DNA from 2 places in the Mesorhizobium sp. J428 genome. Region 2 is predicted to be linked to the other one. Evidence: predicted binding sites of a transcription regulator. Region 2 holds the regulator's gene; the other holds the start of a gene.
The links. The regulator HrcA, encoded in region 2, represses chaperone genes, less so after heat shock. The targets are predictions, from matches to a motif close to GTTAGCACTCNCNNNNNGNGAGTGCTAAC.
Positions count from the first base shown of each region.

Region 1 (5,140 bases), 930 kb from region 2:
ATAGTCGATGCGCGTGCCGGCCCGCAGTTCGCATTCCAGCACTTCTCCCGCTAGCGCCGCGGAGGGCGGCGACAGCGAACGGCGGACAAAGCCGGCGGCTCTGTCCTCCCAAACCGGCTGCGAGCCGGTCCTGACCAGCGGTTCGAACCGTTCCTCGACCATTCGCATCAGCCGCGACATCGTCAGTCCGTAGGCGGCGCACAGACGCCCCAGCGCCTGGGCGGTCGGGCTGACCTCGGCATTTTCCATCCGCGACAGGGTGGCCCGGCTGACCCCGCTCCGCGTGGCGAGTTCGTCCAGCGACCATCCGCGCTCCGTCCGCAGCGATTTCAGACGATCGGCGATCTGTCGGGCGAATGCGTCGTCTTGTAGGGAAGGAGAATCCATAAACGGGAAAATTTCCCAGATATGAGAGTATGTCAAGGGAGGGATTGCACAAGAGGGAACGCCCTCCTCGGCTTATGTCCGGGAAGGGCGTCCTGTGTCCGTCATCTTCTGTTGGAATCTCTTCCATCGTCTGATGGGACATCCATATAACGCCGGACTTTCCCGCCGGTTCCACGAAGCAACGAGATTTTTTCCGGCAAAACAAAAGGGCGGCCCTTTCGGACCGCCCTTCGCATTCCTGGCAGGTGACGGGACTTCTTAGAAGTCCATGCCGCCCATGCCGCCCATGCCGCCGCCCGGCATTGCCGGCATCGGGGCGTCCTTCTTCGGAGCCTCGGCGATCATGGCCTCGGTGGTGACCAGCAGGCCTGCGACCGAAGCGGCGTCCTGCAGGGCCATGCGGACGACCTTCGTCGGGTCGACGATGCCGAGCTGGATCATGTCGCCATACTCGCCGGTCTGGGCGTTGAAGCCGAAGGTGGCCGACTTGTTCTCGAGGATCTTGCCAGCGACGATGGAGGCTTCAGCACCGGCATTGGACGCGATCTGGCGGGCCGGAGCCTGCAAAGCGCGCTTCACGATGTTGATGCCGGCGTCCTGATCGGCGTTGGCGCCCTTGACCTTGAGGTTGGCCGAAGCGCGCAGCAGCGCGGTGCCGCCGCCGGGGACGATGCCTTCTTCCACCGCAGCGCGGGTGGCGTTCAGCGCGTCGTCAACGCGGTCCTTCTTTTCCTTGACTTCGACTTCCGTCGCGCCGCCGACGCGGATCACCGCGACGCCGCCTGCGAGCTTGGCGAGACGCTCCTGGAGCTTCTCGCGGTCGTAGTCCGAGGTGGTCTCTTCGATCTGCTGCTTGATCTGGGCAACGCGACCGTTGATCTCGGCCTTCTTGCCGGCGCCGTCGACGATCGTGGTGTTCTCCTTCTCGATGCGCACCTTCTTGGCGCGGCCGAGCATGTTGAGCGTCACGTTCTCGAGCTTGATGCCGAGGTCTTCGGAGATGACCTGGCCGCCGGTGAGGATCGCGATGTCCTCGAGCATGGCCTTGCGGCGATCGCCGAAGCCCGGAGCCTTGACGGCGGCGATCTTCAGGCCGCCACGCAGCTTGTTGACGACGAGCGTGGCCAGGGCCTCGCCTTCGACGTCTTCCGAGATGATGAGGAGCGGCTTGGAGGTCTGCACGACAGCCTCGAGCACCGGCAGCATGGCCTGCAGGTTCGACAGCTTCTTCTCGTGCAGGAGGATGTATGCGTCCTCGAGCTCGGCGACCATCTTGTCGGGGTTGGTGATGAAGTAGGGCGACAGGTAGCCGCGGTCGAACTGCATGCCTTCGACGACCTCGAGCTCGGTCTCGGCGGTCTTGGCTTCCTCGACCGTGATCACGCCCTCATTGCCGACCTTCTGCATGGCCTGCGCGATCATCTCGCCGATCTCCTTCTCGCCATTGGCGGAGATGGTGCCGACCTGCGCGACCTCTTCGGAGGTCTTGATCTTCTTGGTGGTCTTGGTCAGCGTCGCGACGACCTCGGCGACGGCGAGATCGATGCCGCGCTTCAGATCCATCGGGTTCATGCCGGCCGCAACGGCCTTGTGGCCTTCCTGGACGATCGCCTGGGCGAGAACCGTGGCGGTCGTGGTACCGTCGCCGGCGATGTCGTTGGTCTTCGAGGCCACTTCGCGCACCATCTGGGCGCCCATGTTCTCGAACTTGTCCTCCAGCTCGATCTCCTTGGCGACGGTGACGCCGTCCTTGGTGATGCGCGGAGCGCCGAACGACTTGTCGATCACGACGTTGCGGCCCTTCGGGCCCAGCGTGACCTTCACCGCGTCGGCGAGGATGTTGACGCCGCGGAGCATGCGCTCGCGGGCATCACGGGAGAATTTTACGTCTTTGGCTGCCATGTTCTTGCTCCTGGGCCATCAGGCCCGACTAAACCTGGTTGGAGAGTTACGGGCGATCGTTCAGACGATGATGCCCATGATGTCGGATTCCTTCATGATCAGAAGGTCTTCGCCATTGAGCTTCACTTCGGTGCCGGACCACTTGCCGAACAGCACGCGGTCGCCCGCCTTGACGTCCAGCGGAACCAGCTTGCCTGCCTCGTCGCGAGCGCCGGAACCGACGGCGACGATTTCGCCTTCCTGCGGCTTCTCCTTGGCGGTATCGGGGATGATGATCCCGCCTTTGGTCTTCTCCTCGGATTCGACCCGGCGGACGACAACGCGGTCGTGCAGCGGCCGGAACTTCGACTTTGCCATGTTCTTGATCCCTTGAGCGAAGCGGTTTGTAACGTCCGATGTTTCGGGCCGTCTGTTAGCACTCACCTATGGCGAGTGCTAACGTGGCGGTGAGATAGGCCGTCGCCATTTTCATGTCAAGGACCGAGGCCGCGATGACAGCGAAGCCGCACGAGACCGTGAGAGGACAGAACCGCTGCGGGGGCGTATGCTGCCAAATACTGCCGCGTTGATATGGCAGGCGGTAACCCGGCGATGGTTCGAGGGGGCGCCGTCGTCGCAAGGTCCGCTCCGATCCTTGGCTGTGAGGAGGAATGGCCATGACCGACTTCCACGTCTATGCCGGCGCCGAGCATACGATCGACCGTCCGCATGTCCGCAAGATCTCGCTGAATGATGTCCGCGAGGCGCTGCGGAAGGGGCTCGACGACTTCCGGGACAAGCCGTCCCATGTCGTGTTCATTGCGCTGATCTATCCGATCGTCGGCGTTGTGCTCGCCCGCTGGAGCTCTGGCGAGGACACACTGCAACTGCTTTATCCATTGATATCCGGCTTTGCGCTGATCGGCCCGTTTGCAGCACTTGGCCTCTACGAGATCAGCCGTCGCCGCGAGCTCGGCCTCGACACGTCGTGGCGCCACGCGCTCAACGTCGTCCGCGCGCCCTCCGTTCCGGGCATCGCGGCGGTGGGTCTGATGCTCGTCGCGCTGTTCCTGGCGTGGCTCCTCACTGCTGATGCGATCTACAAGGCGATCTACGTCGGGGACCGTCCGTCGACCATCGCAGCGCTGCTGGCCGACGTCATCGGCACGCAACGCGGCTGGACGCTCATCGTCGTCGGCAACGCCGTCGGCTTTCTCTTCGCGGCGGTCGCACTCGTCCTGACGCTGGTGGCCTTTCCGATGATGCTCGACCGCGATTGCGGCGCCGTGGCGGCCATCGAGACCTCGGTGCGTGCAGCTCTTGCCAATCCCGTGCCGGTCGCGGTCTGGGGTCTTGTGGTTGCCGCAGGGCTGTTGCTCGGCTCGCTGCCCCTCTTCGCCGGCCTGGCAGTCGTCATGCCGATCCTCGGCCATGCGACATGGCACCTCTACCGGGCGCTCGTCGCACCAGGGCGGGGGAGATGAGCCTCAGCCGACGATTCGGAGGTTGGACAGCTCGTCGGCGATCTTCCTGAATGTCTCGGCCAGATCGCCGCCCTTCGTGTTCCAGAACAGCTTCTCGTCGCGGATGCGCGAGAAGGACGCACAATTGGTGAGTCCGTCGATCTGCGCCTGCGTCGCGGCCTTCTCGGCCGTGGTTCCCTTGGTCGCGTCCAGATCGAGCGCGACCGTCATGATGATGACGTTCTTGCCCTTCGCGTTGGTGCAGGTCGTGGCGAGATGCTCGTCCATCGCCTTCGAATAGGTGGCGTTGGCGTAGTCCGTCTTCGTGATCGAATTGCTGGTGCCGAGGAAAAGGCGGCCGTAGGTGTAGGCGTTGGTGTAAGGCACGAGGTAGCCGAAGGCCGAATAGATTGCCTTGGAGCCGGCGAGATCGTTGCCGCCGTAGTTCCAGTAGGTGCCTGAATAGGTGTGCGCGGTGACGGAAGTCGGCGTGTAATAGGTGTTGGCGCCGTCGGTCAGCACGATGACGACCTTGTCATTGCCCTTCTCTGAATCGGCGCGGCCCTCGGTGAAGGGTTCTCCGCCCGAGACGGTGCGCCAGCCCCAGGCCAGCCCTTCCGGCACATTCGTCGCACCGTTGGGGGCCATCGCATCGATGGCCGCCTTGATCTTGTCGATGCCGGTCTGGCTCGAGACATCGACGAGGGGGGTGATGGGAGTGGTCGAGCAACTGCTGTTGGGGCCCTGGTCCAGTCCCATAGCTGCGGTGCCGGTGGCGGCCGGCGTGTAATATTTCGGCATATAGCGCTGGCGCACGGCGGCGCTGGAATTCGTCGATCCGTCCTTCCACCAGTTATTGTTCGCCGGGCGGCTGTTGCTGTCGGTCTGGTCGGTCTCGTCCGGCGCGAACATCGGAACGAACAGGGTCGCGGGAACCGAGCTGCTCGGAGTGGTATCGTTCGTGTTGTACGGATACGGGCGCGCCTCGACGCAGCCTTGCCAGGACGCGAAGCTGACCTGATCGGTGTAACCGACGTCTCTCGTGCCCCATGTCTTGCACGTCTTGCCGTCCCACTTGTATTCCACGCAATAGGACTCGGTTCCGGTTTTGACCCAAACCTGTCGCTTCATATCCTTGTAGAGCGTGAACCGGGTTACCACCTTGTCCTTCTCCGTCCCCCATCCGGTTCCGCGCTTGTAGTAGGCGCCGCCACTGAGCTCGACCTTCTTCGTCGAATCGGCCGCGCCCATCGTCGACCAGTCGAAATTCTCATGGTGGATCGGCGAGATGCCGGTGGTGTCCATCCAGGTGGACGTCTCGTGGCTCGACCCGACATTGACCGAGGCCGCGAATGGCACCAGCGAGAACTGCACCGGCTTGTCGACCTGCTTCATCTGAGCCGCCTGGG
Region 1 covers NZ_JAJOMX010000001.1:3,587,277-3,592,416, forward strand. The annotation lists gene LRS09_RS17985 (helix-turn-helix domain-containing protein) at 1-387, opposite strand, end outside; gene groL (chaperonin GroEL) at 646-2,289, opposite strand; gene groES (co-chaperone GroES) at 2,350-2,646, opposite strand; gene LRS09_RS18000 (DUF2189 domain-containing protein) at 2,946-3,752, shown strand; gene LRS09_RS18005 (TadE/TadG family type IV pilus assembly protein) at 3,756-5,140, opposite strand, start outside.
Region 1: a site for HrcA is predicted at 2,701-2,729, ahead of groES (co-chaperone GroES). Genes of this name have one in related genera too.

Region 2 (5,140 bases):
CGGCCAGGAACAGGAAGCCGATGATGTCGAGCTGCTTCCGCGACGCCGCCAGTGCGCCGGTGGCGGCGAAAACCGCGATGCCGGCGTAGTCGAAGGCGAGGATGGGGTTCATGGACTAAGGGAGTAGGGGAGTAAGGGAATAGGGCAGTAGGGCACTAAAGACGCATTTATAGCACGTCTCCGCGGGTGCCAGGAACGACTTCCTCCTGCCTTACTCCCCTATTCCCTTGTTCCCCTACTCACGCATCCTTCTCGGCCTGCTCGTTCACCGGGCCCGGTTCCGCGGCCTGTGCGGGTGCAGCCTTGGGGCCGCCCTTGGCGATGCCGACCATGGCGGGGCGCAGCACGCGGTCGCCGATCGAATAGCCCGACTGAACCACCTGCACCACGGTGCCGTTCGGCACGTCGGGGTTCGGCACTTCGAACATCGCCTGGTGGAAATTGGGGTCGAAGCGTTCGCCCTGCGGCTCCAGCTTCTTCACGCCGTGCCGTTCGAGCGCCGAGAGCATGGCGCGCTCGGTGATGTCGACGCCTTCGAACAGCGCCTTGAAGCCGGCGTCGCCAGCTTCCTTCGCCTCGGCCGGCACGGCATCGAGCGCGCGGCGCAGATTGTCCGACACCGTCAGCATGTCGCGCGCGAAATTCGTCACCGCGTAGGTGCGCGCGTCCGCCACGTCGCGCTGGGTGCGGCGGCGCAGGTTTTCCATCTCGGCTGCAAGGCGAAGCGCCCGGTCCTTGAGCTCCTCGTTCTCCTTCATCAGCCGCACCAGCGCCTCATAGTCGCCGTCATTGCCCTGGCCACTTTCGCCGGGCGTGGCATCTTCGATGCGCTCGTCGTTCATGTCGTCGTTGGGCTTCTCGCTCATCGCGTCGGTCCTGCATCAACTGTTCGTGAGTTGTGCCCGATATCGATACTTGCGGTCGAAAAATCAAGGCTGGATGCGCATGCCGCTAACGACGGCGCGCTTTTGCTCCGGCCTGCCGCCAGGCCATCCGCAGGGCGTCGGCAAGTTCGGCCTCGGAAAGAGCCGAAAGCGTCGCAGTCGTCCAGCCCTGTCGACCCCAGGCGTTGGGCACTGCCGCGAAGGCGTCAGGCGCGACCTCGCATTTCAGTGCCTGCTCGTCCGGCGTGAACTTAAAGTTGGCGGTGGCGCCATCGGCGGCGAGCGTCACATATATCCGCTTTACCTTGAAGGCTGCGCGGTCGAAATGCGGCGCCTCGGTGGTGCCGTCGAGCGCAAGGGCGGCCTGCCGCAGATCGCTGGCGGTTGTCACCTGAGCATCCGGCTGATCATTTGCGCGGTATAGTCCACCATCGGCACGATGCGGGCATAGTTGAGCCGCGTCGGCCCGATGACGCCGAGCGCGCCGACGACGCGGGAGTCCTTGTCGCGATAGGGCGCGACCACCAGCGACGAGCCGGACAGCGAGAACAGCTTGTTCTCCGAGCCGATGAAGATGCGCACGCCCGATCCGCCCTCGGCGAGGTCGAGAAGCTGCATCAGCCCGTCCTTGGTCTCGAGATCCTCGAACAGGTGACGCAGGAGCTGGATGTCGGCCTCGGCGGTGACGTTTTCCAAAAGGTTGGCGCGGCCGCGCACGATCAGCGTCGCCGGCAGGCCGCCGTCGCCGCCCGACCAGACGGCCAGACCCTTGTCGACCAGGTCCTGCGACAGCGCGTCGAGCGCCGTCTTGGTCTGCGCCTTGAGCCGGGCGACCTCGGCGCGGGCCTCGGCCAGCGTGCGCCCGACGATATGCGCGTTGAGGAAGTTCGACGCCTCCATGAGCTGCGAGGTGGTGACGCCCGGCGGAAGCTCGACGATGCGGTTTTCCACGTCGCCGTTCTGCGACACCAGCACGGCGAGCGCCCGGGTCGGCTCGAGCTGGATGAATTCGAGATGCTTCAGCGGCACCTCGTTCTTGGCCGCGACCACGAGGCCGGCGCCGCGCGACATGCCCGACAGCATCTGGCTCGCCTCGGTCAGCATCTGCTCCAGCGTCGATCCGGAACCTGAGGCCTTCACCTGCGCGTCGATCGTCCGCCGCTCTTCCTCGGACAGGTCGCCCAGCTCCATGAAGGCGTCGACGAAGAAGCGCAGGCCCTTCTGGGTCGGCAGGCGGCCGGCCGAAATGTGCGGCGCATAGATCAGGCCGAGCTGTTCCAGGTCGCTCATCACGTTGCGCACGGTCGCCGGCGACAGCGAGGCCGGCAGCATGCGCGACAGGTTGCGCGAGCCGAGCGGCTCGCCGTCGCGCAGGTAGGAATCGACGATCGCCCGGAAGATGTCCCGGGAGCGGACGTCGAGCGACTGGAGATTCTGATCGAAGACGGGGTTCGTCATGGCCGGAGGATGGGACCGGAGCGCTGGATTCTGTGCAGAAGAATATAGTCGGGTGCGCGACCCGCGCAACCGAGCCGGCGTTTCGGTTGCCCCGCGCCCGGACTGCGTCTACAAGCGCCCTTCTCCAGCCAACCGGAACCGAGTCATGCGTCCTTCCAAGCGCCAGCCCGACGAGATGCGGGCCATTTCCTTCGAACGCGGCATTTCCAAGCATGCCGAGGGCTCGTGCCTCGTCAAGTTCGGCGACACGCATGTCCTGTGCACCGCGAGCCTGGAGGAGAAGGTGCCCGGCTGGCTGCGCAATGCCGGCAAGGGCTGGGTCACCGCCGAATACGGCATGCTGCCGCGCTCGACCGGCGACCGCATGCGCCGCGAGGCGGCGAGCGGCAAGCAGGGCGGCCGCACCATGGAGATCCAGCGCCTGATCGGCCGCTCGCTCCGCTCCGTCATCGACCTGCAGGCGCTGGGCGAGGTGCAGATCACGGTCGACTGCGACGTGATCCAGGCCGACGGCGGCACGCGCACGGCGGCGATCACCGGCGGCTTCGTCGCGCTGCACGACTGCCTGTCCTGGATGGCGGCGCGCAAGATGATCGACCTGTCCAAGGTGCTGAAGGACCACGTCGCGGCGATTTCCTGCGGCATCCATGACGGCGTGCCGGTGCTCGACCTCGACTATCTGGAGGACTCCTCCGCCGGCACCGACGCCAATTTCGTCATGACCGGCAAGGGCGGCATCGTCGAGATCCAGGGCACGGCGGAGGGGATTCCCTTCACCGAGGAGGAATTTGCCGCGCTGATGGGGCTGGCGAAGAAGGGTATTGCCCGGTTGGTCGACCTGCAGAAGATGGCGGTGGCTTAGGCTTCCGACGGCGATGTCGATGCTCCACGGCGCCCCCCTCTGTCCTGCCGGACATCTCCCCCACAAGGGGGGAGATCGGCCGTCACAGATGGTTTCGCTTTCCTCTGCAGCATTGGGAGTTGGACGACGTCGGCGGTTAGCCGATCTCCCCCCGTGTGGGGGAGATGTCCGGCAGGACAGAGGGGGGCGTGACGGAGCACGTCGCCAGGCTCCTGCAAGGAGCTACCGATGAAACCCGCCGCCGTCCTCGAATCCGCCCTCTACGTCACCGACCTCGCCGCCGCCGAACACTTCTACGGCGCGGTGCTCGGGCTGGAGCCGCTGGGCAGGGTCGAGGGCCGGCACGCCTTCTTCAGATGCGGCGGGAGCGTCGTGCTTCTGTTCAATGCCGAGGCGACGCGGCATCCGCCGGCGCCCGATGCGCGCCTGCCGGTGCCGCCGCATGGGACCGTGGGCGAAGGACATCTCTGCTTCGCTGCGACCGAAGCGGAAATCGACCGCTGGAAGGCGCATCTGACCGAGGCCGGCGTGGCGATCGAGGCCGAGTTCGAATGGCCGCAGGGCGGCCGCTCCATCTATTTCCGCGATCCGTCGGGCAATTCGCTCGAATTCGCCAATCCGTCCATCTGGGGGCTCTGATGAGGGATCTCGGCAAGCGTATCGTCGTTGCCAGCCACAATGCCGGCAAGCTGGCCGAATTCGCCGACCTTCTGGCGCCGTTCGGCCTGGAGGCGAGGTCTGCCAAGGAATACGGCCTGCCGGAGCCGGAGGAGACCGGCACGACCTTCGAGGAGAACGCCTACATCAAGGCGCATGCCGCGGCGCAGGCCACCGGCCTCCCGGCCATGTCGGACGATTCCGGCCTGGTGGTGGATGCGCTGGACGGCGCCCCCGGCGTCTACACCGCCGACTGGGCGACGAAGCCCGACGGCACGCGCGACTTCATGATGGCGATGCAGAAGACGGAGGATGCGTTGCAGAAGGCCGGGGCGAGCGATCCGGCGCAGCGCACCGGCCGTTTCGTCGCCGTGATCTGCCTGTGCTTCCCCGACGGCGAGGCGGAGTATTTTCGCGGCGAGGCCGAGGGCACGCTGGTCTGGCCGCCGCGCGGAACCAGCGGCTTCGGCTACGATCCGGTCTTCCTGCCCGAGGGCCATTCGCGTACCTTCGGCGAGATGACGGCCGAGGAAAAGCACGGCTGGAAGCCCGGCATGGAAACCGCCACCTCGCACCGGGCGCGCGCCTTCAAGAAGTTCGCCGAGGCGAGACTGGGGCTGAAGTGACCGGCGCCGGCACCCCCTCACCGACCCCGGCTTCGGCGTCTACCTGCACTGGCCGTTCTGCGCGGCGAAGTGCCCGTATTGCGACTTCAACAGCCATGTCCGCCACCAGCCACCCGACCAGGCGCGGTTCGCGCAGGCCTTTCGGCGCGAGCTGGAGCATTTCCGCGTCCGCACCGGACCGCGCGAGGTGACGTCGATTTTCCTCGGCGGCGGCACGCCGTCGCTGATGGAGCCTGAGACGGTCGGCGCGCTGCTCGACGCGGTGGCTGGCCTCTGGACCGTGCCGGAGGGCATCGAGGTGACGCTGGAGGCCAATCCCTCCTCGGTCGAGGCCGGGCGCTTCCGTGGTTACCGCGCCGCCGGCGTCAACCGCGTCTCGCTCGGCGTCCAGGCGTTGAACGATCCGGACCTGCGCTTCCTCGGTCGGCTGCACGACGTGGCGGAGGCCAAGCGTGCCATCGCGCTGGCGCGCGACATCTTTCCGCGGCTTTCCTTCGACCTGATCTATGCCCGCCCCGGCCAGTCGCTCGACGCCTGGCAGCGTGAACTGGGCGAGGCGATCGACCTCGCGGCCGACCACCTGTCGCTCTACCAGCTCACCATCGAGGAAGGCACGCGCTTCCACGTGCTTCACGCGGCCGGCAAGTTCGTCA
Region 2 covers NZ_JAJOMX010000001.1:2,654,659-2,659,798, forward strand. The annotation lists gene LRS09_RS13375 (trimeric intracellular cation channel family protein) at 1-112, opposite strand, end outside; gene grpE (nucleotide exchange factor GrpE) at 240-866, opposite strand; gene LRS09_RS13385 (MmcQ/YjbR family DNA-binding protein) at 952-1,275, opposite strand; gene hrcA (heat-inducible transcriptional repressor HrcA) at 1,272-2,342, opposite strand; gene rph (ribonuclease PH) at 2,488-3,204, shown strand; gene LRS09_RS13400 (VOC family protein) at 3,433-3,843, shown strand; gene rdgB (RdgB/HAM1 family non-canonical purine NTP pyrophosphatase) at 3,843-4,487, shown strand; gene hemW (radical SAM family heme chaperone HemW) at 4,531-5,140, shown strand, end outside.